3 regions of the Paenibacillus sp. FSL H7-0735 genome follow, and region 3 is predicted to be linked to each of the others. Evidence: riboswitches for the same ligand, from Rfam matches in the RefSeq annotation. Region 3 holds a riboswitch; each other region holds the start of a gene.
The links. Region 3 has a riboswitch for cyclic di-GMP ahead of NSS82_RS12140 (DUF6612 family protein). Riboswitches for the same ligand answer to the same signal wherever they lie in the genome.

Region 1: it holds a riboswitch for cyclic di-GMP, as region 3 does, so the genes downstream of both, NSS82_RS05020 (glycosyl hydrolase) here and NSS82_RS12140 (DUF6612 family protein) in region 3, are expected to answer to the same signal.
Region 2: it holds a riboswitch for cyclic di-GMP, as region 3 does, so the genes downstream of both, NSS82_RS22735 (thiamine pyrophosphate-binding protein) here and NSS82_RS12140 (DUF6612 family protein) in region 3, are expected to answer to the same signal.

The regions. Positions count from the first base shown of each region.
Region 1 is NZ_JBBOZH010000001.1:1,153,612-1,163,880, reverse strand. It holds gene NSS82_RS05035 (GNAT family N-acetyltransferase) at 1-468, shown strand, start outside; gene NSS82_RS05030 (discoidin domain-containing protein) at 556-3,261, opposite strand; gene NSS82_RS05025 (glycosyl hydrolase) at 3,313-4,833, opposite strand; gene NSS82_RS05020 (glycosyl hydrolase) at 4,987-6,537, opposite strand; cyclic di-GMP riboswitch class I at 6,550-6,629, opposite strand; gene NSS82_RS05015 (sugar phosphate nucleotidyltransferase) at 6,766-8,139, opposite strand; gene NSS82_RS05010 (UDP-glucose dehydrogenase family protein) at 8,840-10,180, opposite strand; gene NSS82_RS05005 (glycosyltransferase) at 10,185-10,269, opposite strand, start outside.
Region 2 is NZ_JBBOZH010000001.1:4,984,147-4,994,415, reverse strand. It holds gene resB (cytochrome c biogenesis protein ResB) at 1-317, shown strand, start outside; gene ccsA (cytochrome c biogenesis protein CcsA) at 314-1,576, shown strand; gene NSS82_RS22770 (response regulator transcription factor) at 1,653-2,369, shown strand; gene NSS82_RS22765 (ATP-binding protein) at 2,370-3,806, shown strand; gene glpK (glycerol kinase GlpK) at 3,925-5,418, shown strand; gene NSS82_RS22755 (DNA-binding protein) at 5,433-5,648, shown strand; gene NSS82_RS22750 (ketoacyl-ACP synthase III) at 5,725-6,717, opposite strand; gene NSS82_RS22745 (hypothetical protein) at 6,772-7,122, opposite strand; gene NSS82_RS22740 (carboxymuconolactone decarboxylase family protein) at 7,330-7,698, opposite strand; gene NSS82_RS22735 (thiamine pyrophosphate-binding protein) at 7,709-9,349, opposite strand; cyclic di-GMP riboswitch class I at 9,505-9,601, opposite strand; gene NSS82_RS22730 (methyl-accepting chemotaxis protein) at 9,776-10,269, opposite strand, start outside.
Region 3 is NZ_JBBOZH010000001.1:2,696,319-2,706,587, forward strand. It holds gene NSS82_RS12105 (GTP pyrophosphokinase) at 1-476, shown strand, start outside; gene NSS82_RS12110 (DUF309 domain-containing protein) at 466-918, shown strand; gene NSS82_RS12115 (RsmB/NOP family class I SAM-dependent RNA methyltransferase) at 1,020-2,540, shown strand; gene NSS82_RS12120 (pseudouridine synthase) at 2,543-3,307, shown strand; gene NSS82_RS12125 (Cof-type HAD-IIB family hydrolase) at 3,342-4,142, shown strand; gene NSS82_RS12130 (DUF4179 domain-containing protein) at 4,268-5,881, opposite strand; gene NSS82_RS12135 (RNA polymerase sigma factor) at 5,865-6,383, opposite strand; cyclic di-GMP riboswitch class I at 6,588-6,679, shown strand; gene NSS82_RS12140 (DUF6612 family protein) at 6,797-7,645, shown strand; gene NSS82_RS12145 (NADH-dependent flavin oxidoreductase) at 7,758-8,921, shown strand; gene NSS82_RS12150 (CapA family protein) at 8,999-10,015, opposite strand.

The DNA.
Region 1 (10,269 bases), 1.5 Mb from region 3:
TCCCAGCGCACACTCGTAGCCGTGCGGGACGGCAGCATCGAGGGGTTCGCCGCGATGGCTGTGCCCGCGGCGGATGTACCGGCGCCGAGCCCAGCGACGGCGGTGGATTGGGCCGGCCAGCCGCAAGCGGTAGCGGCGTTGCTGGCCAAGGCGGCTCTGTGCAGCGGCGTTGGCACGCTGCAAGTGCCTGTGCCGTGGCAGGAGCGCAGCCTGCTCGCGCTTCTGCGGGACGCCGGCGCCTCCTTAAGCGCCGGCGCGAACAGCGGGACGGTCTGCATCGCAGACCGGGAAGCGCTTTTGCGGCAGACGGAAGTATGCCGCAAGCGTAGCCTCGACTTGTCGTCCGTGGACGACAAGGAGCTGATCTCGCTGCTGTTTGATCCAGCGAGCCCGCTTCGCACCTCAGATTCCTCAGGGGGATCTGAGGCAATTCCATTACCTTATATGTCTGGTCTCCATTTTATTTAAAGCACAAAAATAACCTCAGCGGGAGAATGATCCCGCTGAGGTTATTTAGTATGCTCTATTAACAGTTATATAAATTCAAAGGATTGCTTATTCTCTGGAGTACACCTGTAGCTCTTGAATAGACCAATAATTCCCGCCGGCTCCGGTCTGTACAATTTTTACATACCTCGTCTTCACTTTAGAAACGGATATCTTAGTAAGCTCTTTCGTACCTTTACCAGACGTGAGTTTTTTCCAGTTTTGAGCATCGTCAGAAATATAAACTACATAGTCTCTTGGATAATCAAATGGTGATAACGTGCTGTCCAAATCTATTCTCTCAATTTCATGTGCTTCACCCAGATCAATCTGAAAATACTCTCCAGAAACCTGATGTTTCCCCGTATCCCAGCGCGTGCGCCGATCCCCATCGATGGCCAGACTTGGAGCTGATGCCACCGTATTCACATTTGAGGTTACCTTCCACTTTGTCCGATCCAGAGGAACCAGGCCGGTGGCTGTAATCTGAATTTTGTCGGAAAGTAGATTTGAACCTGATACCCTTACCGCGTAGGTATATAACGTCCCTTCACGTAAATTATGATCCGTGTATTCTGTAAGCTTCACATCGGTGGCTACCACCTTCATTTCCCCCCCGCTACCTTCAGCACGAAGCAGCTCGTAGCTTGCTCCCGGTGCCTCCAACCAATTTAATTTTACAGCTAAACCTTTTGTTGCTGCGGCTTTGAATCCTTTAGGGGCCGACGGCTTTACTTCAGAGGAAGGCTGCAAAATATACTGCACAGCCTCTCCTGGAGCAAGTGTCTCCGTAAAAGTTAACGTGGGAGTAGCCTTTTTACCTGTTACATAACTTCTTGCTTTTTCATACGTATCCCCGTTTCCAAAACGTTCCCCTTCATACACCCCGTTTTTCGGCATACTCACATTTACACTCACAGTTTGTGGAGTAGACTCAAAGTTAACGAAATTAACCAGCACCTTATTTGAGGTCGCTCCGCTTCCCGCAAGAGGCTTCAATGTAGAAGTATCCACGGCCCGAACATATACCAGCTTGTCGGCTAACACATCTTTGTTGGCAACTTGATAAGTTAATGGAGCTCCATGCGTAGCATAGGCAAGACTGAGCCTTCTCATGATGCTGACACGTGAATCCTCATTTTCTTTTGTATAATAAATCTCTGTGGTCGCCGGATCATGCTCTTCTAAATTAAACCCGTATTTGAATAAACTGAAATCCTTAAAAAAAGCAGCATGCTGCACAAACATATCCGCATAACCAATATGCGCACGCATGATCCGGTCGAATACAGCCGCTGTCCGCTCCGTTGCCCCGTATTGATAGGCATCCACATGACTGTCCGAGGTACCAAATTCAGTGGTCAGCATTTTTTTGCCGAGTCCATTGTCTGCGCCAGTGAAGGTCTTCAAATTCTCAGTAAAGCTTCCTCCATTACTAAAAATATAAGAGTCCCCGTAGGAATGTCCATTGGTCAAATCCGTAACCTTCTCCAGCTCCATACGTTGCTCCGGATCACGTTCCCAGCCATCCGGATCTCCACATTCCTTCCCAGTTCCCTTCTGATTACCGCAGGAATCCTCACTGTAACTCGGCCAATACGCCCAGCCCGGAGCAACAGTTTGTAAATGGGGCGCGATTTGCTTGCCCTTTTTATTTAGCCAGTCCGCAATCGCCAAGTTAACTGCCTTAGAACGATTGAATAATCCTGGCTCATTATCTACCTCATAATATTGAAAATAGGGGCTATATTGCTCAAAATAATCCGTCAGCTTTTTCTCTGCATCGGCGGGCAACGATCCGTCTGCCTTAAGCTTAATATCACCAGTATGCAAATACAGAGCAACCGCCTGCATGTTGTAATCCTGCAACACCTTGTAATATTCCATCATATCCGAGCAGGACCGCCCAACATCGCTGGCACAGCTGGTTCGCATCACATTGCCGCTATAAGCCATACCTAGCCATTTGATAACATAAGGCAAGTGCGTAACTGCACCTTCATCGAAATAAAATTGCTTATTATTCACTACTGTTCCGGTCAATGTGTAGCTGCCATGGATAGGCTCAGAAATTGGAGCGTTAAGAGACTCTAAACGGAGATTATCCCAAGTCCACCAGGAATATTCGTCTTCTTTGTCACTGCAATATAAACAGCGAACCGTTTGCAGCTTCAATTCGTTCGTTCCTATCTTCAATTGCTCCTTGGGAATATATAATTCATAGGTCTTTTGAAAGCTATATTCACTTTCTGTGCCAGCAACGCCTGCAATTTGAATGATCCCCGACAATTGATGATTGGAGAACACACTCATTTGCGGCACGGATTTATACGCATCCAGAATACCTACGCTAAATAAGACCCCATTCTCCGGGATCTTATTTAGCTGATATGTGATCGTTAATTCCGGCTGGGTCTTTCCATTCAAGCCTGCAGGCAAGCTCTGCAGAGCCGATGATTTGAGCACCGAAGAAGTAACATTAAAGTCCTTCTTGCTGCCAGAAGTGCCACTCGTAGCGAATTCAGCTGCTGAGCCATCATGTTGTCCCAGATTCCAGATCACAGTACCATCCGGTATTTCTGCTGCAGCATCAGTTCCTGCAGATAGTCTCGGTATATTGGCACCTACCTTATAATCGTTTGTCCTATTCGTTCCGAAGACAGAGACAGACAACAGAAACAAGACGGTTAATGCGGCGAATTTTAGTAATAACAGTAATGGTTTGTTTGCAGATATCTTATTTTTTCTATTAGATATTCTCCTCGTTATTCCCATCCATAGGTCCTCTCTTTCTTCCGGAATGTCTTACCCTATCATTTCATTAGATTAAGGAAGGAACAATGCCCCTTGTGGAATTACCTGCTGCTTCTGGCTGGAACTCTCCCATAGCAAACGAAGATTGGCATCTCCTTCATTCTCATAATATTCAATTTGGATATCATAAAGCGTTCCAGCTGTGAGCGGGATACTTCCTTTATGAAGGGTTGCACTTTGATTTTTCCAATTGTCGATGATCAGCTTTCCGTCAATCCAGACACGGACTCCATCATCAGAGGATGCTGAAATTGTATATTTTTCACTGAATTTGGGTTTGAGCTTCCCTTTCCAGCGTACAGAAAAGTGATCTTCATTTATCCCTGAGGCAGGTGACGCACCATGCCAATTAAAATCAATCTTACGGTCATCGCGGATAAGTACCGCTTCTCCCTCTAAATCAGTATTGTTATAGTATTCTCCAGTTAAACCCGTTAGGGTTACCGGAGTTACGGGTGCTATCGAAGGACCTCCTGTTGTGAGAACATAGTCCTCTCTCGATACTATAAACGAGTCTTTCATAAAGCTTTTAATTGACTGTAGCGTATTATTTTCTGTCAGTAATTTTCCCCAGGTCATCATATAGACCCATTTATTTTGTTTCTCAGTTAATACATCCGGGTTCGGCAGCTGTCCGCTCTCCCCGATTCCGATAGGTTTACCCTCGGCCAATGCGAGCAGATCCTCATAGTAGGACTGCTTATAATCGTTATTGTAGATATCCGCAGCCAGAACATCGAGTTTATCCCCACCGGGATAATATGCAGCATAAGGATCTGACCATTCATTCGGCGCATTCGGATTCCATACCCACAGTAGATTATTTAGCTTGTGTGTGTTTACAAAACGATCATAGACAATACTCCAAAGCTCTGAAAAATTGTCCTTTTTCCCCCACCAAAACCAACCGCCATTCATTTCATGGTAAGGTCGCCATAAGACTGGAACTCCGGCATCACGCAATTGTCCCAAATATCCAGCAACCTCGTCTAGATCTGAGATTAGCCTCTTATACTGAGCTGTCCCAGGTGTAACATAAGCATTAAATTTCTCTTGACTGAGACTTCTGTTTACATTGGACCATTCTGGAGATGTTCCCGGCAAACTCTGATGGAATGTCATGGCTACAATGCCACCCTCGTGATGCCATTCAATTGCACTGTCTATCACTGCTTGCCGCTGTTCTGCGATCGTCCCTTCGGATTGATTATTAATCGCCCCTAATTCATAACCATGTAGAACGGCATTTTGTCCCGAAGTATTCTTCAGCTTATGAACCAGTTCATCTGGGCTTTCTAGATAATCATGCTGGCCGGACAAAATCCCTTTGCCACGTAGATTCACCAAATTACTCAGCAGTTGCTTAGCCTCTTCAGAAGCCGATGGATTACTGGGTATAACCGGAGGTAAAGAGGAAGAAACACTCATAGCCTTCGGAAGACTCTTAACCTCTCCCCAAGGCAGCAAGGAAAAAATAATAAACACCGGTAACATAGTAAACAACAATCTGTTTTTCTTATAATATTTACGCAAATAAATCCTCCTTTCGGTAGCTGTACTGCCTCTACAGGTGCTAAATAAACATACCTGTTATCGGACAATCGTCTTCTGACCTAATGAGGACTATAGCTTAGTAGCTCTGCAATAACGCAGAGCCACTAAGGATCGACCTTTAATTTTCATCAATCAGGAGACATCCGGAAGAAAAAGTGCACTTGCTGGAACTGTCTCTTTAGCTTGACTAGCACTTTCCCACATCAAGCGGACTCTCGCATCGCCTTCATTCTCGTAATACTCCACCTTGATATCGTATAGCCGACCAGCCTTCAGCGTTATAGTGCCCTTACGCTCAGTACCACTTTGCTTAGTCCAACTATCAATCACGGATTCCCCATTCACCCAGACACGGATACCATCATCTGAGGTAGTGTAAAATGTATATTGCTCATTATATAACGGCTTAATTTTACCGCTCCAACGTATGGAGAAACGATCAATCCCGAGGGAGGCATCCGGCGAGCCTTGCCGCCAATTGAAATCGATTATTGCATCAGTTCTATTAAGAGCTGCTGCTCCCGACAACAACATGTTGTTGTAATACTCTCCTGCAAGCCCCTTCGCGAGAGGAATTGCTGCCTCCCCCTCTTCTTCGGAAGGTGCCGGCGCTGGTGCGGCGCTAGGTGTCGGTGCCAGACCAGTATTTAATTTATCTCTGGTCAGGGTGTAGTTGCTATTCATAAATGTTTTGATTGTGTCTGCACTGTTATTTTCGTAAAGCATTTTTCCCCAGCTCATCATATACGTCCATTTACTTTGCGATTGCTGAAGCTTCTCCAGATTAGGCATTTCACCATTCTCCCCGATCGCAATCGGTTTGCCTGCGGCTAGACTCAACAAGCTGTCATAGTATTTTTGCTGGTAATCATTTTCGTATATATCTGCTGCCAGAATATCTACTTTATCAGCACCTGGATAAGTTAGCGCATAAGGATCTGACCAAACATTGGGAGCATTCGGACTCCATACCCATAACAAATTATTTAATTTATGAACGTTAACAAAACGGTCATACATTATATTCCATAGTTTAGAAAAGTTATTTTTCTTCCCCCACCAGAACCAGTTCCCGTTCATTTCATGATAGGGTCTCCAAAGCACCGGAACATTGGCATCGCGCAAGCTTTTTAAAGAGACTGCCACCTTATCAAGCTCAGCGATCAGATTATTATATTGCTTGGTACCCGGTGTAACGTAACTATCGAACTCACTCTGGCTGAGTGTTTTTTTCACATTATCCCAGTCATAAGAGGTGCCCGGCAGGTTAGCATGAAAAGTCATAGCTACGATCCCGCCCGCTTTATTCCAGTTGATGGCGCTGTTCACCACATTTTGACGTTGCCAAGCCATCGTTGCTTCGGACTGACCACTGATCGCACCCATTTCATAACCGTGAAGAGCCGCATATTGTCCGCTGGTTCCCTTCAGCATATTGTTAATTTCATCTGGACTTTCTAAATAGTCATGTTGACCAGCAATAATGCCTTTTCCTGAGATCGAGTAAAAATAGTTAAGCAGCTTTACGGCTTCAGGTGAGGCACCTGGGGTAACTGGCGTTCCAGAATTTGAAGCAGCTATGACAATAGACGGCGAAATCCCAACAGCAAGCGGAAGTGCAGTCAGAAACAGGACGAGTGACAGAAATGCACCAAACAATCGATACGTACGGTAAGCTTTCAAAATATTCTCCCTTTCGGTAGCCAGGCTGCCACTCTTTCGAAGGCCCTATAGCTTTGCGTCCCTACCTTTCGATAGGTTTGCCTTTTCAATTTAAGAGAAATAATCTCTCTTACCGTAAGTATCGACGACAATTAATGATATATTTAGTGTTTTTATGACTTTTTTTGATAATTGAGTCAATTTACCTGTTTCAAGAAATTTTGAATTGGTTAAATAGATAGGTTAGACCTATGAAATGAATTGTTGTAGTTCTATATCATTCCAGTCTAAAGTAATACGAATGTTATCTTCTTCTACTAATTCAGACCCCGTCTGTACCTCTATAAACTCAACATCCGTCAAAGCAAGGATCGCGTGTTTCGTTCCTTCCGGTATACGTACCACGTCCCCAGCCTTCACATTATGTTTTTTCTCATTCAGCACAATACTTGCTTCGCCGCTGACGATTGTCCAAATTTCACTACGCTTGCGATGTAATTGATAGCTGATATTATTCCCCTCGGATATAAAAATCCGTTTGGTCAGCACTTCATTGCCTTCATCATATTTCACATAATCAATAACTTTGTAATGGCCCCAGCGGCGTTCCTCGTACATCGGTCTCTGTTCAAAGGTCTTCAGCACTTCTTTAATCCGTGGGCTCTCAGCTTTATGGGTAACTAGAATTCCATCCGGGCTAGCCGCAATGATCAGATCCTTCGCACCAATTACCGTAATCGGAATGTCCAGCTCATTAATCAAGCAAGTCCCCTCAGAATCCGCCGTCACAAAACCTTTTCCTACATGCTTGCTGCTCATTTCCTCTGTCAGCGTATTCCACGTTCCAAGATCCTTCCAGAATCCATCATACGGCTGCACCACAATATGTTCTTCTTTCTCCACCACTTCATAATCAAAGCTGATGGAAGACAATAGCTTATACTGCTTCTGCAATTCTTCATATCCTAAAGGCAACCCTTTACGCTGCAAAATATCTAACAAGTACCCTAAACGGAAGGCAAACACTCCGCAATTCCACAATGCATTTTGCTCGATGAGCTGTTCTGCTTGTATGCGGTCTGGTTTCTCTTGAAAGTGACTCACCTTCATAAAACCATTCCCCCCCGCCTCTTCAGTGGTAGGAATAATATATCCGTATTTCTCTGAGGCATGTTCAGGAACAACACCCATTAGTGCCAGATTTGCTCCACTTTCCAGCATGGTCCCCTCAAGCATAGCTATGGTATCGAAAAAGGATGCTTCTACATAAGGGTCAACAGGCAATATTGCTACCGTCTCCGCTGGAGAAACACCTGCCACTGAATAAAGATAGGTAGCTGTTAAGGCGATAGCCGGAAAAGTATCCCGACGCTCCGGTTCAACGATAATCGGCACATGACTTCCCAGTTGGCTTTGTATCATTTCTACTTGGCCGCGGCCGGTGGCTAGATAAGATGATTCTGCCATCCCTGCTTCCTCCAGCTGTCTCCAGACACGTTGTACCATGGATTCTGGTTCACCTTGAGGGCTTTCAAGTACCTTTAGAAATTGCTTTGAACGTGAGTCGTTAGACAACGGCCATAACCGTTTACCTGAACCGCCTGATAGAAGTACCATTTTCATAGAATGAACCCTCCTTGAATTATGGAAATCGAGCATAATGGAATTGTTATCAAAACGTATAGCTTCCGCTTAGCCTTAGTTCGAGCGGATGCATTTTTTAAAAAATTTATTAGGTATGAACCACTCCAAGGGATTTTGGACTTCCGATCGCTGTTATCCTCAGATTTCCTGATTGGACCGCTTCTCGCGGTAGAAATCCGAGGATAAAGGCGAACACTCCGTTTCTACAGTTCCAAATTCCCTTTCCGTTCTTAACCTAACCAACTACTTTTTAACAATGATCCATGCGCACCGGGCTGTACCAGCCGGAAGCGAGCACGTTTTTCTAAAGATTTGCTTCTGCTCCGGGGGAGGCAGCTGCAACTGCAAGAACAACTGCAAGAACAACTGCAAGAACAACTGCAACTACAAGAGCAAGACTAGTTGCCACCACAGAGACAGAGACAATGACAACTACAAATGCTACTGCTACTGCTACTGCGGTATATAATCAGAGTACCTAACTTTATAAATTGCTTAGAACCTTAAAATAAGGGAACGAAGTGGCGGAAGACAATTTTGGAACTGGAGGAGCGATAGCATCCGCCTTTGTCTGCGGATTTCTACCGCTATCAGCGGTTAAAATCAGGAAATCTGCAGACAACAGCGGCTGGAAGTCCAAACATTCACCGCAGTTGCGACTGACACTTAACACAAATGATTAAACCGCTCCAGCCACACTAGCAGAATAACCGCTCAATCCGCCCATCTGCGGGCGGCCGACAGAATGATAAACGAGGCCGGTACCCTCGATTTGCTCCTTGGAATACACGTTGCGTCCATCGATCAATACCCCATTACGCATGCTTTTCGCCAGCTGATGCAGATCAATATCCTTGAGTAGGCTCCAATCGGTCAAGAGGCATACGGCATCGCTGCCCTCAGCCGCTTCCTCAGGCAGATTGCACCAGCGAAGCTGCGGATGATCATATTGCTGCCTGAAATTTGTAGCTGCGATTGGATCATATAGTTTGACTGTTGCCCCTTCAGCCACCAGTGCCTCAACAATCTCTCTGGCGGGAGCTTCGCGGACATCATCAGTATTAGGCTTAAAGGCAAGCCCCCATATCCCAATCGTCGAACCGCGCAGGCTGCCAAGTGATTCATGCAGCTTGGAGATGATCATAAAGCGTTGTCCCTTATTCACTTCGACTACAGATTTCAATAATTTGAATTCGTAATCGACGTTGCCCGCAATTTGAATGAGCGCATTAGTGTCTTTCGGGAAACAGGAGCCTCCATAACCGATGCCAGCCTGCAGGAAGGATGACCCGATTCTTTGGTCCATACCCATTCCTTGTGCTACCTCGGTTACATCAGCTCCCACTTTTTCACAAATATTGGCGATCTCATTAATAAAGGAAATCTTCGTGGCCAAAAATGCATTCGAAGCATATTTGATCATTTCAGCACTGCGTATATCTGTTACAAATACATTTTCTGTGAAACCCTTATGAAGCTCGCGCATAGTTGGTTCCAGCTCTGGATTATCAAGACCAATGACAATTCTGTCGGGATGGAGGGTATCGCGAATCGCTGAGCCTTCACGTAAAAACTCAGGTGCAGACACGATATCAAAAGGATGATGGGTATGGCTAGAGATCATTTTGGAGATTTTCTCATTTGTCCCTACTGGAACTGTAGATTTAGTCATTATAATTTTGTGCCCTTCCATCGCTTTAGCGATTTCAGCGGCTGCACCCTCAATATAGGTTAAGTCTGCTTCACCATTAGGCAGTGATGGCGTACCTACAGCAAGGATGATAATATCTGAACGGCGCACCGAATCCTGAAGATCCGCAGAAAAAGATAACCGTTCCTCACGAAGATTCAGTTCAATCAGTTCCTCGATTCCCGGCTCATAGATGGGCGATTCCTTCTGTTTCAGCTTCTTAATCTTTTCCTCGTCCTTATCCACACAGATGACATGATGTCCGCCCAGTGCAAAGCACACGCCAGATACAAGACCCACATACCCAGTACCGATTACTGTCAGCTTCATATAATCATCCTCCTTTTAGAAAATTGACGTACGCCTGCTCAACATACTGCTTGAACTTAACCATAAACGCCTGCTCATCGAATTTACGT
Region 2 (10,269 bases), 2.3 Mb from region 3:
ATAGATTTCTTGAGCTTGAAGTGGACAACATGAGCGACGTTGATTTTTCGGAATCGACTACTTACTTGAATATACGTATTGATCGTGCAATGCCGTTTGTATGGCTAGGTGCAGCAATCGTGATGCTGGGTTTAGTGCTTGGCTTCTACTGGCAGCATAGACGTATCTGGCTTACCGTTGCTAACGGGGAGCTTATCCTCGGAGGACATACGAACAAGAACTGGTTCGGGTTCCGCCGTGAGATCGTTTCTATTTTAGAAAAAGTAGATCTGGTAGTCGATGAAAAATCATTAGATAATGGAGGAGGCCTTTCATGAGCTTGCTCGACATCAGCAGCGCTGTCTTTATTGCCGCATTTTTATTATACAGCGGTTCGTTTATGTTATTCACTATCGCCATCATGGGTCGCAAGTGGTCAGGCCGCAAGCCGGAGGAACATACCGCACGTTGGGGCAAAATTGCTTTTATTTTCTCTTCAATAGGTCTTATCTTTCATCTTATTTATTTCTTTACACGTTGGGCGGGCTCAGGGCATATTCCGGTCAGCAACATGTACGAGTTCATGACTTTTTTATCGATGATGGTCATGGTTGCCTTTACTGTGATGTACGCTATTTATCGTAAGGTAATCTTGGGTCTCTTTGCAGTTCCAATCAGTATTATTGTGATGGCTTATGCCGCAGTATTTCCACAGGAAGTACAGCCGCTGATTCCATCTCTTCAATCGAACTATTTAAAGATTCACGTAACACTGGCTGCACTAGGTGAATCCTTCTTCGCAGTAGGGTTTGCGGCGGGACTGATGTATCTGCTGCGAACAGTCAATTTTTCCAGTAAAGAGAAGGCGGATCGCAAGCAACAGAGGCTGGTCGAATTTACTCTCTTTTCAATCATTGTTATAATTGGGTTTCTGGGTTCTGTTTTTGCATTCCGCGGAGCAGGCTACGAAACTGTTTTTGTCCGTCCGAACGTTACGATTGACAGCCCCGGGCAGGAAAATAGTACAATAGAGAAAGTGAGTTATCGAATGCCGCCGATTGTGGCACCTCACAATAGCGAAATTGAGAGCTTCCAGTCGTTTCTTGGCATAAAAGAACCACTCTTTGAGGCACCATCTTGGATGAATGGTGTAAATGCTGGACGGAAGTTTAATACTGTAATTTGGTCACTCCTTTCCGGATTAATCCTCTACGGAGTTCTTCGCTTGATCGTACGTAAACCGCTGGGCACTGCTTTACACCCAGTGATGGACGGAATTGATGAGGGCGATCTAGATGAGATTACGTATAGGGCGATAGCCATTGGCTTTCCTATTTTCACATTAGGCGCTTTGATCTTTGCAATGATATGGGCGCAAATCGCTTGGGGAAGATTCTGGGGATGGGATCCTAAGGAAGTCTGGGCGCTTGTCACTTGGCTCTTCTATAGCGCTTATCTTCATTTACGTTTGGCTCGTGGATGGCAAGGAAGAAAATCTGCCTGGCTGGCTGTGCTTGGCTTCCTGGTCGTAATGTTTACTCTGGTTGGCGTTAATTTAGTCATCGCCGGACTTCATTCTTACGCGGGGACGGACTGAGCATAGTTTACCTGTTAACGTTGCACAATGGTTTAAAGATTACGTTCTACTGTATTGATGAAGGGGTTGTAGTGAAATGGCAGATCATTTAAACAGAATTCTGGTAGTGGATGATGAGGAACGTATTCGCCGCCTGCTAAAGATGTATCTTGAAAAAGAAGGTTATGAAATCGATGAAGCGGAAGACGGAGAAATCGCTCTTCGTAAAGCAACAGCAAATGACTACGGTCTAATATTGCTGGATGTTATGCTGCCTGGCATCGATGGGATGGAAGTGCTGACAAGACTCAGAGGAGTGAAGTCAACACCGGTGTTAATGCTTACAGCTAAAGGCGAAGAGATCAACCGTGTTCAGGGCTTTGAGATGGGCGCAGACGATTACGTTGTGAAGCCCTTCAGTCCACGTGAAGTCATTTACCGGGTGAAGGCTATTATGCGCCGTTCTTCGGCAACTGCTTTCTTGTCCAAGGAGAGCAATTCCAGCAATAACATTGTATTTACTCATCTTATTATTGAGCATGATGCTCACCGTGTGACTGCTGGTGGTGAAGAAGTGAGTTTGACACCTAAAGAATATGAACTTCTGCATTATTTGGCTATTTCGCCGGATAAAGTATTTTCTCGTGAAGAACTGCTTAAGGATGTCTGGAATTATGAATTTTTCGGAGATTTGCGTACTGTAGATACTCACGTAAAACGCCTTCGTGAAAAACTGAATAAAGTATCACCGGAATCCGCAGCGATGATTACGACCGTATGGGGCGTAGGCTACAAACTAGAGGTACCTAAATAAGTGAACTTCTGGAGAAGTCTTGTCGGCAAACTGTGGGTTACGATCATCTGCCTGGTCGCTGTCGTACTTATTACCTTGGGGTTATTTTTGCTTCCCTACATAGACAGTAACTTTGCCAATTCCGGAGATATCAAACGTTTATTTATGTATACTTGTATGATCGGATTTTCTTTGACTACATTTTTTGCGTTATTTTTGTTTACCAAAATCACTCAGCCGATGCAGCGTGTCATTGAAGCTGCGAATAACATTCGCCGGGGAGAATACGGAACAAGGCTTACGCTGGTCACAAGTGATGAAATTGGCCAGTTGGCGACTTCCTTTAACCATATGGCTGAGGAGCTTGAAGAGAATATTCGCAGTCTGCATCATGAGAAGGGGCATTTATCTAGCGTACTGCGCAGTATGAGCGATGCTGTGATCACCTTTGATATTGAAGGGCAGATTATTTTGACCAATCCGCACGGCCAAGCTCTGCTAGAGAGCTGGAGCGATTTGCAGTGGGAACATGCGAGTGATGCTGAGCTCCATCCCGAAACGGCTGAGAGCAGTGTTCCGCCTCCCCTGCGTCCTTTATTTTTAAGCACCCTGAAACAAGGTGGCGATGACCGCTCCAATGTACATGTGCGGCAGGGCGTCTGGTCTGTTCATATGGCACCATTATATTCTGAAGGCAGCATCCGGGGAGTAGTTGCTGTACTGCGGGATGTGACGGAAGAGGTGCGTCTGGAAAAGATGCGCAGAGACTTCGTTGCTAACGTCTCCCATGAAATACGCACTCCGTTGTCGATGATGCAAGGGTACAGTGAGGCTTTATTGGACGGGATGGCTTCATCCCCCGAAGAAAGCAGTGAGCTGATCCAGGTCATTCATGACGAATCACTGCGTATGGGGCGTCTGGTTAAGGATTTGCTTGATCTTGCCCGAATGGAAGCCGGACATACGGATATGATGAAAGCTCAGGTGGACATGAATGAACTGCTGGAACGAGTCTACCGTAAATTTTCTGTACGTGCCAAAGAGCGCGATATCCATCTTCACTTGCAGCAACAGAGCGATATTGCTGTTCTGAAGGCAGCGGATGAGGATAAACTGGAACAAGTCCTAACCAATTTACTCGATAATGCTTTCCGCCACACACAGGGTGGCAAAAAAATCACAGTTCATACAGGAACTTGTGTATTAGAAGGTCGTCGTTATCTTGAGATTAAAATTCAGGATGAAGGGGTGGGAATTCCACCAGAGGATCTGCCGTATATATTCGACCGCTTCTACAAAGCTGATAAGGCGCGTGTACGGGGAGAATCAGGTGGAACAGGACTTGGGCTTGCGATTGTTAAAAATATTGTAGAGTCGCATCACGGGACCATCTCAGCTTCAAGCAAACTAGGCGAAAGTACAACCTTTACGCTAAGACTTCCTGTCGAAAAACAGTAATTCCAAACACAATGTGTGATAGCGCCTCTGACAGCAGAGGTGCTTTTTGTTGAAACAAACACATTAATCTTGTTCATCGTGGAACATATCTTGTAGGTTTTGCTTGGGAGGGCATAGAATGATTTTATCTTTAGACCAAGGTACTACCAGCTCACGAGCCATATTGTTCGATACGGAGGCTAAATGGGTCTCACAAGGTCAATATGATGTTAAGCAATCCTTCCCCCATCCAGGCTGGGTAGAGCATGACCCTGAGCAAATCTGGGAGTCACAGCTCGCAGCGGCAAGAGACGCGATTGCGCGGGGTGGCATAGCGGTTGAGGAGATCTCTGCCATCGGAATAACCAATCAGAGAGAAACGGCTTTAATCTGGGATAAAACAACGGGCAAACCGATATACCCTGCGATCGTGTGGCAGGACAGGCGTACTGCAGAGCAATGTGAAGAACTTAAAAGTAAAGGGCTGGAGCAAGTTATTGCGAGCAAGACGGGCCTTGTTGTAGATGCTTATTTCTCAGCTACCAAAATCTCCTGGATACTGGATCACGTGGATGGTGCCCGAGAGCGGGCGAATCGAGGGGAGCTTCTGGCAGGTACGATCGACAGCTGGCTAATTTGGCGACTTACCTGCGGAGCCGTACATGCGACTGATGTTACCAATGCCTCACGTACGATGCTGTTCAATCTTCATGAACGGTGCTGGGATGAAGAGCTAATGCAAGAGCTTCGTATTCCGCGTACCATTCTGCCAGAAGTAAGAATGTCTGGCGGCGAATTTGGAATAGCAGACAAACAGTGGTTTGGGGCGGATATTCCAATTCGCTCTGTACTTGGAGATCAACAGGCCGCATTGTTTGGACATACTTGTCTAGAACCCGGCAGTGCCAAAAACACCTATGGTACAGGCTGCTTTATTCTAATGAACACAGGCACAGAAGCTGTAGCCTCCAGCCATGGCTTGTTGACCACTGTAGCTTGGGGTATGGGAGATGAACTCTATTATGCTCTCGAGGGCAGTGTGTTCGTGGCCGGAGCGGCCGTTCAGTGGCTGCAGGAGGGGCTTGGTCTTATAGAGGAGCCATCAGGCTCAGAAGATAAAGCACGGGAAGTAGAGGACAGTGAAGGGGTTATCGTTGTGCCTGCGTTTACCGGACTGGGGGCACCCTATTGGGATATGTATGCCCGTGGAGCCATATTTGGCCTTACTAGAGGCACTACCTCAGGACATCTGGTACGAGCTACATTGGAGTCCTTAGCCTTTCAATCTAGAGATGTAATAGGAGCTATGGAAAAAGACGCAGGCATGCCATTGACCGGCCTTCGTGTGGATGGCGGAGCTGTGCGTAACGATTTGCTGATGCAATTCCAGTCTGATATCCTGGGCAGTGAGGTTACTAGAACAACATATGCGGAGACAACAGCGCTAGGTGCAGCGCTTCTGGCGGGATTAACGTCCGGAGTCTGGACACGTGCCCAGCTAGAGAGCTTCAACAAGGCTGAGAGGGTCTTCTCGCCTGAGATGGGTATAACTGAGCGGGAAGGTCGTTACAACGCCTGGAAGGACGCTGTAGCGCGTACCATGGGTTGGGAGAAGCATGAAGGATATCAGTGATAAAGGGGCTGTATATGTCTATGATTAACGGAACCGAATCTGATCTGCCGGGCGGACTATCTAAGCCGGCGCTTCGAGCCCTGCATGGGGCTGGATATGTTCAGCTTCAACAATTCAGCAAGCTTACGGAGGCAGAGCTTCTGCAGCTACATGGATTGGGGCCAAAGGCGATCGTTCTACTGCGGAGTGCTCTTGCGGAAAAGGGGCTCACCTTTGCAAGTAAGTCTTGATGTTGCGTTCATATTTATAACAAAAAGCGGCAAGCTTAGGTGAATCCCTAGCTTGCCGCTTTTTGTTATATAGCTCCTAATATTCAATAACAAATGCTACATTTTGCCAACCGGCGCCCACTGTCCAGAACAGGACTTTATCACCACGTTCGATCTTTCCAGTAGTTACAGCTTTATGTAGAGCAATAAATGGGCTGCTGGTAGAGGTATATCCGAATTCATCCCCTATGTATACCGCTACATTGCGATCAATACCGACTTTCTCACACATCTCTAAGATATTAGGCAATGAAAACTGTGAGAAGCAGGCTGCTTTAATGGCTTCAGGCGCGATATTGTTGTTAGACAGTAGAGTACGAATAGACTCAGAAGCAGCATCTATGCAAATGGAATCATCAAAAGGAATAAACTTCACATTAAACTCTCCAGCCGCTACACCTTGTTTACCCAGTTTAGCCAGGCCTGCGCACGGGAACTTGGATTTATCGCAAACACAAGGATCCGTTTGGTAGATAGAGTCAATGAAACCGACTACATCCTCAGCTTGTTCAAGAATGACTGCCGCCGCTGCATCACCGAAGTTAGCGTAGTAGACTGGATCATTCTTATCGGCATGAGGGGTAACATAATCGGAGCCGATTACCAACGCTCGTTTAATCCTAGGATTCGCTTGCATCTGACGGCTAACCTGTTCCACTGAAGCCGTCATACCCGCACAATTAGCATTGCTGTCAATGCAGATCGTATGGGATGCGCCTTTGATCAAACGGTGAATCATTAATGAGTTGGTAGGAAAGATATACTCAGGAGTTTGACTTGCATAGGCAATAAGGTCGATATCGGCACCTGTGAGACCACTTTTCTCCAGAACATTCCGGGCAGCCTCAAAAGCCATCGTAAGGGAATTCTCATCCGCATCCTTAATACTATACCGTGTAATACGACCTAATGCGGATAATAGACCTCGAATATCAATGCCTTTTTCGTCAAAATGCTTAATGAAAAAGTCGTTACCAACTATATTGCTGGGATGATAGATATCAATGCCTTTAATAGGAATTCCGGTCATAATACGCCTCCAGGAAAGCAGTAAAATGTGGCCTACATATTAAGATTAAAAGATCTAGACTGTAACCGCAGAAATGATCTCGATGTTATCGAGTCCAGCTTTACGGCCAAGACGGGAAAGCTGCATTTTGAGGATCGGGTTATTTTCAAGCGTTAGATTTACTTTTACAAAACCATCATTCTTAAACATTACAAAGCAGCTTTCTAAAAGAGGTACCACATCTGGTGCAGTTACATTTAGCTTTCTGCAGTCGATTTTTAGTTCATAGTCAGCTGGAGTAATTGGATTGATAGTTTGTTGATAAGCTTGAATAGATTTTAGACCATCTTCTTCAGAAAATGTTCCATCCAACTCAATGTTAATAACCTTGTTTGCAGTGTCTGTCTTCAAAATGAAACTTCCCATGCCTAAATCTCTCCCATAGATTGAATTTGTCCAAAACAGTTCGACTGCAATATCCAGCCCTTTATATATCCACTTAGCTGTTTTATAAAAGTCAAAATTCGACACTATACAGCAAGTATTGGGATATTCCGACTCTATTATAGGCATATTTTTCAAGTGCATGCAATAATAAAGTCGAATTTTGTATATTGTTGTCGAACTGTTGGGTTATTGGATTTCTTCTATGGTTGCAAGCAGGATATTAAAAGCTGTGATGATTCTAGGTGCCCCTATAACGGGTACTAAGTGTAATAGAATGCCTTTAAGCTGTTCTACGGTGACTCCAACACGAAGGGCCATAACATAATGAACACCCAGCTGTTCGAATTGACCCATTGAAATTAAAGATGAAATGACTGCAATTTCCTTCCAGTCAGGGGCTATAGTATTACGTTGAAAAATATCGCCATAGGCATTCCCCATAATAAATTCAGCCAAGTCAGGGAAGTGGTCTTTAATTGGAGCTAGTGCTTTTGCGCCATAGTCTCCTGATAGATTCGTGAAGTGGTTGAGACCACTGTTGATATTTTCCTTCATGGTTAGCCTCCTAGTTTAGGTTCAAAGTACGGTGTGCAGTCGGAGGGACTTCATCACGGTCTGTTAGTAGTTCAATAACGGCAACATGGTTTAGAGCTACCGCATCTTTAATTGCAGCTGTGAATTCATCCGCAGTCTCACATTTGTAGCCTTTAGCACCTAGAGATTCAGCGAATTTCACGGCGTCCATTGGTACTTCATATAGAGTTCCATCGATACGACCTGTGGTTTTCTCCATACCCTTAAGAGCCATATCTAGTTGCTTATTATTGACCACGATAAAGATGACAGGGATATCTTTGCAGACAGCGGTGTTAATCTCAGCGCCGAGCATCATGAAACAACCATCACCTGTAATGCAGAGGACAGTTTCTTCAGGAGCTGCAACTTTTGCACCAATAGCCATGCCGATCGAATTACCCATGCAAGCAAAATAAGCATCAAAAAAAAAGCTGCCCGGTTTCTTAACCTTGTACCATTTTGCAGCGTGGAATCCATGGCTTCCATCATCAACGAAAATTGAATTATTATAAGGGATCAAATCACTTAAAGTGCTCATTACTGAAGCCAGTGAAAGATTCTTGAGGGTTGGAAGCTCTTCTGAATAATCAGCATCGGCCAAAGCCTCACGTTTGGTGATTGTGCTGGGGTCAATATGATTTAGGCAGTGCACCAAATTATCGCGCAGGTCCCCAGTGACCGGTATCGTTTTGGACAATAGGATTTTTCCGACAAAGGTTGGATCAATATCAAATTGAATTAAAGTTGCTGGATGATTCTCCCGTTTAAGATTACAGATGGTCATATCACTTAAACGTGATCCAAGCACTATAAACAGATCGCTTTTATTCAATAAATCATCCCCGTGGGTCGAACCGCCAACGCCAATAGGACCATGATAGAGCGGGTGATCCCAGACTATAGCCCCTTTTCCACCAGGAGATGTTACTACAGGAATATTAAAAGTTTCTGCGAGTTGAACAAGCTCTTTATGTGCTCCGGAGCGGTTAATTCCTTTACCCGCAATAATCAAAGGATTCTTAGCAGCTTGAATAGCATCGATGACTCTATCGATATTTGCTTGACTAATTAGAGACTCTCTTTCAGGGATTACAATATTGCATTCTTCCAATACTTCAGTTTGTACATCAAAAGGAATACAAAGATGAACAGGACCCCGTTTGGCCAGGGCCACAGAAATCGCATGATTAAAAATAGTACCAAAGTGATCCCCACGTTCAACCAATTTACTGAACAAGGTGGCAGGTCTGAACATATCAGCTAAATCAGCCAGAAAAGAGGTGGAGTCCTGACATTGAGGAATTCCAAGCTCTGTAATGGATTGGTGGCCAGTAATAAACAGGACAGGTAGGTTGTTAGCTTTCGCATGAGCTGCTGCTGTGAGCAGGTTAGTTCCACCAGGACCAGAAGTACCAAATGCTACGCCTAGGTTACCCGTTTTCAGCGCATACCCTGCTGCTTCGAATCCGGAGCTTGCTTCATGTCTACCGGGAATAAATTCAATACCGTAATCGACCATCTTTAGAACTATTGGACAAATCGATTTGCCAATGATCCCAAAAGAATGGGTGACTCCTAGGTTACGTAGTGCTTCCGCCATGTAATCTGCGACTGTCTTCAAAAGAAACACCTCACAAGTTTTTTGATATATATTAGTTATTAATCTACCGAATAGATACGATAGATCAATATACTCAAAAAGTAAAAACCTGTGCTCTATAGTAAGCACAGGTTGGTGGCATAAGGCGCCGCAAAGACTGAACAATAGTTCAGCCGTCCTGGTTCCTCTGCAACCTGGCAATCATGGCCTCAAACGAAAAAATGAGGCTGTAGATCCATGGTTTTGCGTCATCCTCTTTCGAGGATTTTGCCAATATTAATTTATAGTTGATAAGAATAATTTTCCTTTACAATATATTCCTCATTAATTTTTGTCAACATAATCCGCTAAAAAAACTCGAAATTTGACGAAAGTCTTGTCCAAGAGATGAAGTTTTGCCTCGCGAAAAAAACTGCCACCTAAGACTCAGCTTAGGTGGCAGTTGATAGTTTTGAACTAGAATTTAAAGATATGAATGGTTTTTTGCAGATTAAATACGGCCTGGGTCATTTTTTCCGTTTCTTCTGCAACAGACTGCAGGGCATTAATCTGTTCATTCATAGCCGCCGATACCTCTTCAGTGCCTGCAGCGGTTTCTTCGGTGATTGCTGAGATATTCTCAATTGCACTGGAAATTTTCAAGGCACTTTCTAGCATAAGATCACTCTCCGCAGAGAATGAAGAGATTTGCTCGGTAATGTACTGCACGCTTTGTACAATTTGTGCGAAAATATGGGCAGATTGAGTGATCATTTCATTCTGAACCTGCACAACCTCTTCATTGATGGCGATATTATCGATGGCTTGTTTAATATCTGACTCAATGCTGCGGACCAAACCGAATACTTCTTTTGTGGAAGCCGTAGATTCCTCAGCAAGCTTGCGAACCTCTTGAGCGACAACGGCAAAACCCCGACCATGCTCTCCGGCACGAGCAGCTTCGATGGAGG
Region 3 (10,269 bases):
AAGAGAGCGGCTATCGCAGCTTTCATATGATTATTAAATATCCTGTGCAGACAGCTCTGGGACAAAAAATAGTGCTCGCAGAGATCCAAATTCGTACACTAGCTATGAATTTCTGGGCAACCATAGAGCACTCTCTGAATTATAAATATCGGGAAAGCTTGCCGGATGAAATGCGAGTGCGCCTGAAAACCGCAGCTGAAGCAGCCTCCATCTTGGACAGCGAAATGTCCAGTATTCGTGATGAAATCCTGGAAGCACAAAAGACCTTCGAGGAAAACTCGAATATGACGACTCAAATTCTCAAATCTATTCATCAATTGTATTTCTATCACTTGGTGAATGAGGCTATAGATACTCAGGCTCGATTTAACGAAATATGGCAGGCTCAGGACATGGAAGCGATGAAGGAGCTTCTGGATCATGTACGGGGACTTCTCTCCGCAGCTAAAAAGGATAGTTTGCCGGATGGCTTATGATCCGTTGTACTTGGCTTATCTAGTGTACTTTAATCGTGACCGGGATTATTTCGAATGTCACGAGGTGCTCGAAGAGCTATGGCTTGCCAAGCAACGCGACCCATTGTACAAAGCACTTCTCCAAGTAGCTGTTGGGTTGTACCATTGCCGCAATAATAATATGCGTGGTGCAACGATTATGCTAAGCGGGGCTGCTGCCAAGCTGGAAGAATATTCAGCAGTGACACTTGGCATTAATTTGGCTAAGCTAGTGGTGGAAGTGAAGGGTTATGTTCGCCGCTTGGAGTCGTGTGAGCAGCAGCCATTTTCTTATTATGATCTGACTATAGAAATCATTGATCAAGGTCTGGCGGACGAAGTGGACTCTGCGGCTATGGCGATCACACCGAATAATCCTCAACGACGAGGTCCTCAAAGACCGACCTCTTCTCATCGTAAATAATGATCCTCTATAAATGAGTATTGCCAAAGGAACACCCGTAAGGGTGTTCCTTGAATCTTTAAACACCTAAATTTTAGCAGTACTATCAGGAGGACGGCATCATGGCGGCACAACTGCCCAGTTCTTTCAGCGAGCGTATGATGGACTTGCTGGGAACGGATTATAATCAATTTGCGGATTCGTACAAGGAGACCCCTAACGGAGGCGTTCGTGTTAATACATTGAAAATTTCAGTGGAGAAATTGCAAGCTCTTTCCACTTTAGAGCTGGAACCCATTCCGTGGTGTCCAACCGGATTCTATACAGAGGATGGGGCCAGACCAGGTAAACATCCACATTATCACGCGGGATTGTATTACATTCAAGAGCCAAGCGCTATGGCACCTGTGGAACTGCTTGATGTACAGCCAGGAGATCGTGTCCTTGATTTATGCGCTGCACCTGGGGGCAAATCCACACAGATTTCTGCCAAGCTCTCAGGAGAAGGCTTGTTGGTTACCAATGATCTTCATCCAGAACGCACGAAAGCCTTAGCCAAAAATCTAGAGCTGTATGGGGTGCGCAACGGTATCGTATTAAACGAAAGTCCAGATCATATTGCAGCGGCATTCCCGCTTTATTTTGACAAAATCTTGATTGATGCTCCATGCTCAGGTGAAGGGATGTTCCGTAAAGACGAAGACATGGTGAAGCAGTGGGATTCAGGTACACCTGCCAAATATGCTGCCATGCAGCGGGATATTTTACGTCCTGCTGCAACAGCGTTGGCACCGGGAGGTACACTTGTCTATTCCACCTGTACATTTGCTACAGAAGAAAATGAGGAAATTATAGCGGAGTTTATTTCTGAACATCCACAGTTTTCGGTGATTACAGTTGGAGGTACTGGCTCGTTTGCTCCAGGTTTTGGAGAATTATCAGGGACGGCAAGACTATGGCCGCATAAAGTAAAAGGTGAAGGACATTTCATGGCTGTGCTGCAGCATGTAGGGCCAAAGGTATCTGCGGAGGAACGTGATCAAGCCGAAGTTAAGTTGAGCGCAGTTACACGGAATACGAATAAAAAAGGCACTGCTCATATTAAATCCGCAAACAAACCAGAAGCCAGACGAGGGAAAGAAGGTAAGTTCTCTAATAAATCTGCTGCTGGCGCTGAACGTGGCCGTCAAGGTTCAGGAGAAGAGCAAGCATTGGCTGCATATGGAGATTTTATAAAAGATCAGCTTGGCTGGGAGCCAAAAGGGTATCCGATTTTCTTCGGTGATCATCTGTACATCTCCCCACTACCTAAGGAAAGATTAAATGGATTAAAGGCGATTCGTCCAGGATGGTATGTAGGACATGTCCGTAACGGCAGATTTATCCCAGGACATCCAATGGCTACCGCGTTACACCCTGAAGAGAGCTGCCGAAGTGTCTCACTTTCCAGTACGAGTAATGAAGCTATTTCCTATCTTAAAGGAGAGACATTGTTGATTAGTCAAGAACGTCTCTCTATTAAAATAGGAACTACCCAAAAAGGATACGTACTGGTCTGCATAGATGGTTATAGTGCAGGCTGGGGGAAGTGGCAGGACGGTGTGCTCAAGAATGAATATCCCGCAGGCTGGAGGTGGATGTAAGAATGAGCCTATCAGGGAAAACTGCAAAAAAGCAGCGTTTAGATAAAGTATTGTCCCATATGGGGGTAGGATCACGCAGCGATATTCGTAAACAAGCCAAGCAAGGTTTAATTACCGTGAATGGTGCAGTCGTCAAGGATAGTGGATTTCATGTAGACCCTTATCACGATAAAATTGTGGTTGGCGGCGAGCTTGTTACCTATCGTGAATTTATTTATCTTATGATGAATAAGCCACCGGGAGTTCTGTCGGCAACAGAGGACAAGCGGGATCGGACCGTTCTGGATCTTTTAAAGCAGGAAGATGTACAGTTTGAACCTTTTCCTGTAGGAAGGTTAGATAAGGACACAGTAGGGCTGCTTCTGCTCACCAATGATGGAAAGCTTGCCCACGAACTACTATCGCCACGCAAGCATGTCCCTAAGACTTATGAAGCTACAGTTGAGGGAGACGTAGATGCAGACGATGTAGCGGCTTTTGCGGCAGGTGTCGAGCTGGAAGATGGATATGTTACTTTACCTGCACAGCTAACTATATTGGGAAGAGAACGTGGCAGTAAAGTAATCTCCCATATTTCGCTGATCATCACAGAAGGAAAGTTTCACCAGGTGAAGCGAATGTTCCAAGCTGTCGGCAAAAAAGTCACTTTTCTGAAACGAGTATCTATGGGAGAATTGAGGCTGGACGAAAGTCTGCCACTGGGAGCTAGCCGGGAACTTACGCTAGAGGAACTGGCACTCTTAAGTACAGAAGCACCAGAACAATAATATATAGAAAAAGAAAGACAAGGATGGTGGGAGTATGAGATACAAACTGATTGCACTAGATGTGGATGGTACACTGTTGAATGATGATCACCACTTGAGCACTGAGAATAAAGAAGCCATTGCTGAGGTTACGCGTCTTGGCGGGCAAATCGTGTTATGTACCGGCCGCAGTCCGCAGAACTCGATTCCTTTTATGGAGGAAATGGGGTTGTCTGGTTATGTGCTGGGTCATAACGGAGCTGCTACAGTTCGTGTGAAAGATCGGGAAGTACTTCATCAATATGGTATGGATGCTCGTGGTCTTGACCCTTATATTGATTATTGTAGAAAGCATGATATTCATTATGATGTGAATACGGCTTTTGATATGTATGTAGATAATGTAGAAAACCTGACCAAAGAAGCTAATTATATGTATGAACACTTCCGTATCGTACCGGCTACACTGCCTGCATGGGAAGATTTCCGTGAACCGGTTGTTAAGTTTACTGTATTTACACAATCAGAAATCCTTGACGAAGCTGAACGTGAATGGCGTACTTGGACCCATGAGTACAATATTTTGCGCAGTGGGGAATTTTTCGTTGATTTGATGCATCCGGAAGCCTCCAAGGGCAATGCCTTGAAGAATCTGGCTGTGAAGCTGGGAATTCCGCAAGAGGAAGTTCTTTCGATCGGTAATTATTTTAATGATATTTCTATGCTTACATACGCGGGTATGGGGGTTGCGATGGATAATTCTCCGGTTGAGGTCAAAGCGGCAGCGAATGCTGTAACGGGGTCTAACAACGAGCATGGTGTGCGAGATGCGCTGGTTAAATATTGTTTATCTTAATAATGGAAAGCATAAAGCGGACTTGAGTCCGTTCTATGCTTTTTTTGTTGTGAAGGAAATAAAAGAGATACATAAACAGAATTGATTCTATTAAAAATAATCCGCCCTTAGATTAACTTCCTGTATTAAAGTTTAATTTCCTCGTTCCGGCTAGGATCGCTATATTTATAGATACCAGGGTTCAGTTCGATTTTTTCGTCGAAAGGGATATCTTTGTAGTTATCAATATTAGTTCCTGTAGATATCATGCCCTTAGGTGTAATTTCTGGCACAACTTCTTTGCCATTAATCCGTAACGTAGTTTGGTTAACGCTTTTGAAGCCAGAAGATTTGGATGTTGATTCGACAATCAAATTTTCCCCCTCAGTATAGTAAGTGAATTCAATTTTTAACCCATCGACATCAAGTGAAGTGAACTGCTTTTCTTCTTTAGGTTTGTTTATAGAGATCCAATTCTTAGTAGTATCACGTTTCTCAATGACAGCATCCTTTAATATAAGTTTCATTGGAACATCGGACCAGTCGTTATACCATTCCGGAGATTCGAATTGAAATAAATGCTGGTAGCTTTCGGAATGATCTCCCTTCAAATTCCAACCCCCAGTGATTGTTTGATCACCTATAACCAACTGAGCGGTATTATAGTGGACAATTCCTTTTTTAAGAGAATCATTTTCATCTATTAGAATTTGGATATCCAAAGGGGTAACGACTAGCTGATCTAAGGTTATACCGGTCTTTTCTTGAAATTCAGGATTGTTATACAGTTTCTTAGTGTAAATCGCCTCACTTGCTTTTTGTCCATCTGCTTTAAAATCGAACTTCCACGTACCTGAAAATCGTTTCGCTTCTTCAATGTAACTAAAATGAAGACTAGCTTCCTTCCAATCTGATTCAGTTATATTGAAAACCTGTTCAATAAATAAATCCGATCCTTCGTTAGGCATGATGGTTGGAATTGCTTCATTCTCTTGACCACCAGTACTAACTACCAAATGGGGGTTACCCCGTCCTAAGTCAGATGGTGATGCAGCGACTTTGTAACGGATAATGGTTTGATTGGAAACATGTCGAACGGATTCGATTTGAATGCTTGGATATTGCTTAACTCCAGTATCGATAGTTTCCCCTGCTTTATGATTAGATTGTAAGGGAATATTCCGATCACGGTAAAAAATGAGATTCCGAGCTTCAAACCTGTAGTCCTTTTTATCATCCTTTAATGTATCAGGTGTCTCATATACTCCAATGAGTTTCTGGCTTTCAGGATCGTATTCTAAATAACCGTATACCTTTGCCTTGGCACCGGATTCACTAGTCATGAGGTTTTCCTCTGTAGCAAATCCAGTATATTGGGATAGATCAGAGTTAGTATCAAGTGATAACAGCATTTTCATTTTTTCTCCATCAGTTACAACACCGTTCAAATTCATTGTTACTCCTGAACTGGAAGTTTGAAGATTATACTGTTGACCGATGCCGTTATTTAATGCATTGCTCACACTTCGACCACCAATTTTATCCCAATTAATCGTCATACTAGCGAATACAGGAATGGCTACAAGTAAGAGGCAAGAGAAGACAATACTGATAGGAACAACCTTTTTATTAGACCTAGGAGTATTCTGGGAGGCATACAGATTTCTTTGACGTTTATATGCTTCTTGTTCTATGGCAGTCCACATCAAATCATAATCCGGTCGGAGAATATGTTTATCTTTTTCAAGATAGAGACTCATTACTATTCAGCTCCTTTAGTTGGGTTCCACCCATTCTATTTAGTATTTTAAGTCCCTTGTTCAGTCTGGATTTTACAGTTCCTTCGGGTATGCTCATAACTTTAGAGATCTCGGGTACAGTCAATTCGTTGATAAAACGAAGGACTACTACCATTCTGATTTTGTCGGGAAGCTGACTGTATAACCCTTGTAATTCTTTTTTAGTTTCTTGTCGATCCAAACGTTTTTCTACAGGGTTTGATTCCTCAGACCTGGATAGTAAATAATTACGTACTTCTTTCATCCACCCCGTCTTACGCCTTTTGATCACACTGTTGCACTCATTTGAAGCAATTCGTAAAATCCAAGATTTCAAGTTTCTTACCTTCGACTTATCCGCTAAGATAACTTTTACAAATACCTCTTGGGAAATATCCTCCGCATCTGCCTGATTTTTCATTAAGTAGTAACAAAAATAATATACTTGTTCTTTATAGAGCTCAAAAATTTCCCGGTCACTCATTTTGCTGCACCCCCTGTCTTTGCTGTTCTCATTAATAAGACTTATAAGCGTATGTAATCGTTCAATTTTCATTTTGATTGTAGTATTTCTTCTGAGTATCATAGCGAATTCGAATGGAAGATAAGTCGTTTACAGGTAATTATAACCATGATAAAATTAGCGGTGGGACATGCGTCCATAATCTAATTAAAACTAATTGAATGTCCGCGTTAAAGGTAAAATCATCGAAAGATGATGACACAAAGCCATGGGTCTAAAGCCTTTCGACAGAAGGAAATGATCGCCAGGCCGCCATAGGGATGTCTTATGAAGCATAAAGGATTGCTCTAAGAATATGTAGTCTATTTTGAGCTCTTTTATTATTTCGACCTATACGGCGTTACATTATCGCAAGGGGCCGAAAGGGGAAGTACATGAACAGTTTTTTCAAAACAATAGGTACTAGTTTGGCAGTAGGTGCTTTATTGCTGTCCGGAACGATCGGATGGATGTCTAATCCAGGAGTAGTGTCTGCAGCTACCTCAACAGTAGTAACCGCGGATCAGATGATCAGCAAAGTAACGGCAGCCTCCAAAGCAATAAAGAATTTCCATCTGGATGTGACCAAAAAACAGGATATTCAAAGCGGCGGGGTGCGTATCAGCAACACCAACACTCTGAAGCTGGATATCAACCGTCTGCCGAATTTTGCCGCAGCAGGCACTGTCGCTAGTAGTCTTTTAGAAACATCGTACAGTCTATATGCCAATGACAAGGAGTTTTACTATCTTGTAGACGGAAGTGAACTGATCGATGAATCTGAAGATGAAGGTTACGACGATGACGGGGAGCCGATCGATCCTGATGCACAGTATTGGCTTGGACTGGAGAAAACGGAATGGGATGCCTTTTACTCTAAAGGCCAATACGATCCTGTTTCCATGCTTGATTCGGTCAAAAGTTATAAAAAATCCATGAAAGTCAGCACGGCTGGCGCACAAACGGTCTTACAATTCACGGTAACCGATCCGACAGCAGCTAAGGGGATAATCAAACTCTATGACCAGGAGAACCTCTGGGATGGTGAGACAGTTCAACCCAAAAGCGTAACGTGGAAATTATTCGTCAATACTAAGACCTGGCAAACGGAAAAGCTGACAGTCGATCTGAGTTATGTGCTGGTAAGTGACGGAGCCAAAGATACATACACCACGAAAATCGAAGCTAAATATTCCAAGAATAATAAAGGTACAGCCATTGTAAAACCGGCCGAACTAGAATAATAAGGACGATTCATATCGAGCAAAAAGCGCTGTTCCGCTGAACAGCGCTTTTTGTTGTATTCAACAGCAGTTCTTTATTAGTTGACAAGAATAAATCATTGCTGTAATTTATATGTATGCGCATGTATATAATATTCTATCTAAATATAATTTAATGAAAGTTGGGAAAAAGATGATAGCACTAGACACAGCATTAACTTTTCGCAGAGGACTGACATTAAAAAACCGAGTGGTTATGGCTCCAATGACCACCCGAATGAGCTTTTATGACGGTGTAGTAACACAAGATGAATTGAAATACTATTCGCTAAGAACGGGCGAAGTAGGTGCGGTCATCACTGCGGCAGCAAATGTACAGGAGGGTGGAAAAGGATGGGAAGGTGAACTTAGTGTTTCCTCCGATCAATTTATTCCTAGCCTTAGCCGATTAGCATCTACTATTAAACGAAATGGAACAAAAGCTATTTTACAGCTTTTCCATGCAGGAAGAATGACAGATTCAAAAATATTGCGTGGCGTACAACCCGTTTCCTCCAGCGCCATTGCTGCCGAACGTCTGAATGCAGAAATTCCAAGAGCATTAACAGAAGATGAAATTTTCGGTGTAATTGAGGATTTTAAAAAAGCGACTCAACGTGCTATTCAAGCTGGATTTGATGGGGTAGAAATTCATGGAGCAAACACATATTTAGTCCAACAATTCTTCTCTCCACACTCCAACCGTCGTGAAGATCAATGGGGCGGAAGCTTAGAGAAAAGATTTAATTTCATTAACCAATTAGTGGATGCAGTTATTGCTGTCGTTGACAATTCAAAGGTTAAGGATTTTATTGTCGGTTATCGTTTTTCTCCAGAAGAATATGAAGAGCCTGGCATTAAAATCACAGACACCTTTTATCTTATTGATAAATTAGCTGATAAAAAGCTGGATTATCTGCATATTTCATTAGGGGATTTTAAAAAAGTATCTGCATCAGAAGATTTTAAAGAAAAATCAATCCTGCAATATGTACATGAGAAAATCAATGGCCGTGTACCTTTAATTGGGGTCGGAGATATCCGTACCAAACAGGACGCAGAGGACACGTTGACAAATGCTGAATTAGTAGCAGTAGGACGTTCTCTTATCATTGATCCTCATTGGACAAGTAAAGTGCTGGAGGGTAATGAAGATATCATCAGAAGAGTACTTGCTGATCAAGATAGAGAAGAACTCGTAGTAGAGAATGGTATTCTAGAATTCCTTAAATTAATGATGCCTGATCGTTTACGCTAAACCCAAACACGGTTTTGAGCGCTAAATCTATAACGTTCCGCGGTAATTCCGCGGAACGTTATTTTTCTGTAACGACTCTATTCCCTCTTTAAGATTGTTGTCGTATGTTTCAACATTCGATTCATGAGATTTCGCCGTTCTGTTTTTATGTCGGTGTCGCTTTTCTTTAATGCGTCGCGGATGGGGATGATCTCTGTAATTTTCCTGCCGCTTTTTATTCTTCGATCTACACAAGTCGGGATGTAACCTACGTTAGTTATACTCGTGTGTCCTTTTTCATCCTTCTTTATTTTAAGCGTAAGAATGATACCGCTTTGTGTATAAGGAATATTCATTAGTTTAGTCGAAACAAAATTCCCCAATGAGTAAATAACGAATTGTTTTTTTCCACGAAGCGCTAACGGTTGTAGAACATGTGGGTGAGACCCCAGTATGATGTCGGCGCCATTTTTAAAGAAGAGATTGACCAGCTCTTTTTGCCTCTTGTTTGGAGTGTAACGGTATTCGCTTCCGAAATGCAGATAAAGCAAGACTAGATCGACTTTCTTTTTTAAATCTCGAATCTCCCGAATGATTTTGGGCGTAGATATCCGGTTAACCAGCCATGGCTTACTCACTGGTACAGGAATTCGGTTGGTTCCTGCTGTGTAGGAGAGGATGCCGATCGTAATTCCTTTGACGTTTTTAATAAGCGTTCTCTTGGATTCTTCTAATGATTTAGCTGTTCCCGTGTGGTCGATTCCATTACGGTCTAGAACTCGTAACGTCCGAACCAGACCCGGGGCACCATAATCCATGCAATGATTGTTGGCCGTTACTAATACGTCGAATCCGGCTTGCTTAAGTGCAGGGGCCAGTTCGTCTGGACATTTGAATATCGGACCGCCTGAACGTGGGCTTTTCCGGCATTCGGGGCCACTTCCAGCAAAGGTAGTTTCGAGATTGCCAATTGTCAAATCAGCCTGTTTTAGATAAGGAGCTACTTTTGCAAACAGGGGGCTGAACGAATAGGTTCCGTCAGGCTGTTTAGCATCCGAAATAATATAACGTTTGACCATTAGATCTCCCACAGCAGCTATTTGTATTTCAGTCATGGATATCCACCTTTTTATTATTTTCATTAGGATATGGCATAAAGTTGTTAGGGGTTATTCTTTCTTTAAGGCGAAGTGCAAACATTTTTGTGGCTTTTTATTTAAAATGTGACCCAACGCATAATCACTTTATTTAGATCGTCTAAATTTAAGGTATTCATTTTTTTTCAAACTTTTATAATTTGATTCAAATCCTCTTTTTTGTTTGGCAACCATAATAAAATAAGGTTGTTGATAAACATTATCAATCAAAC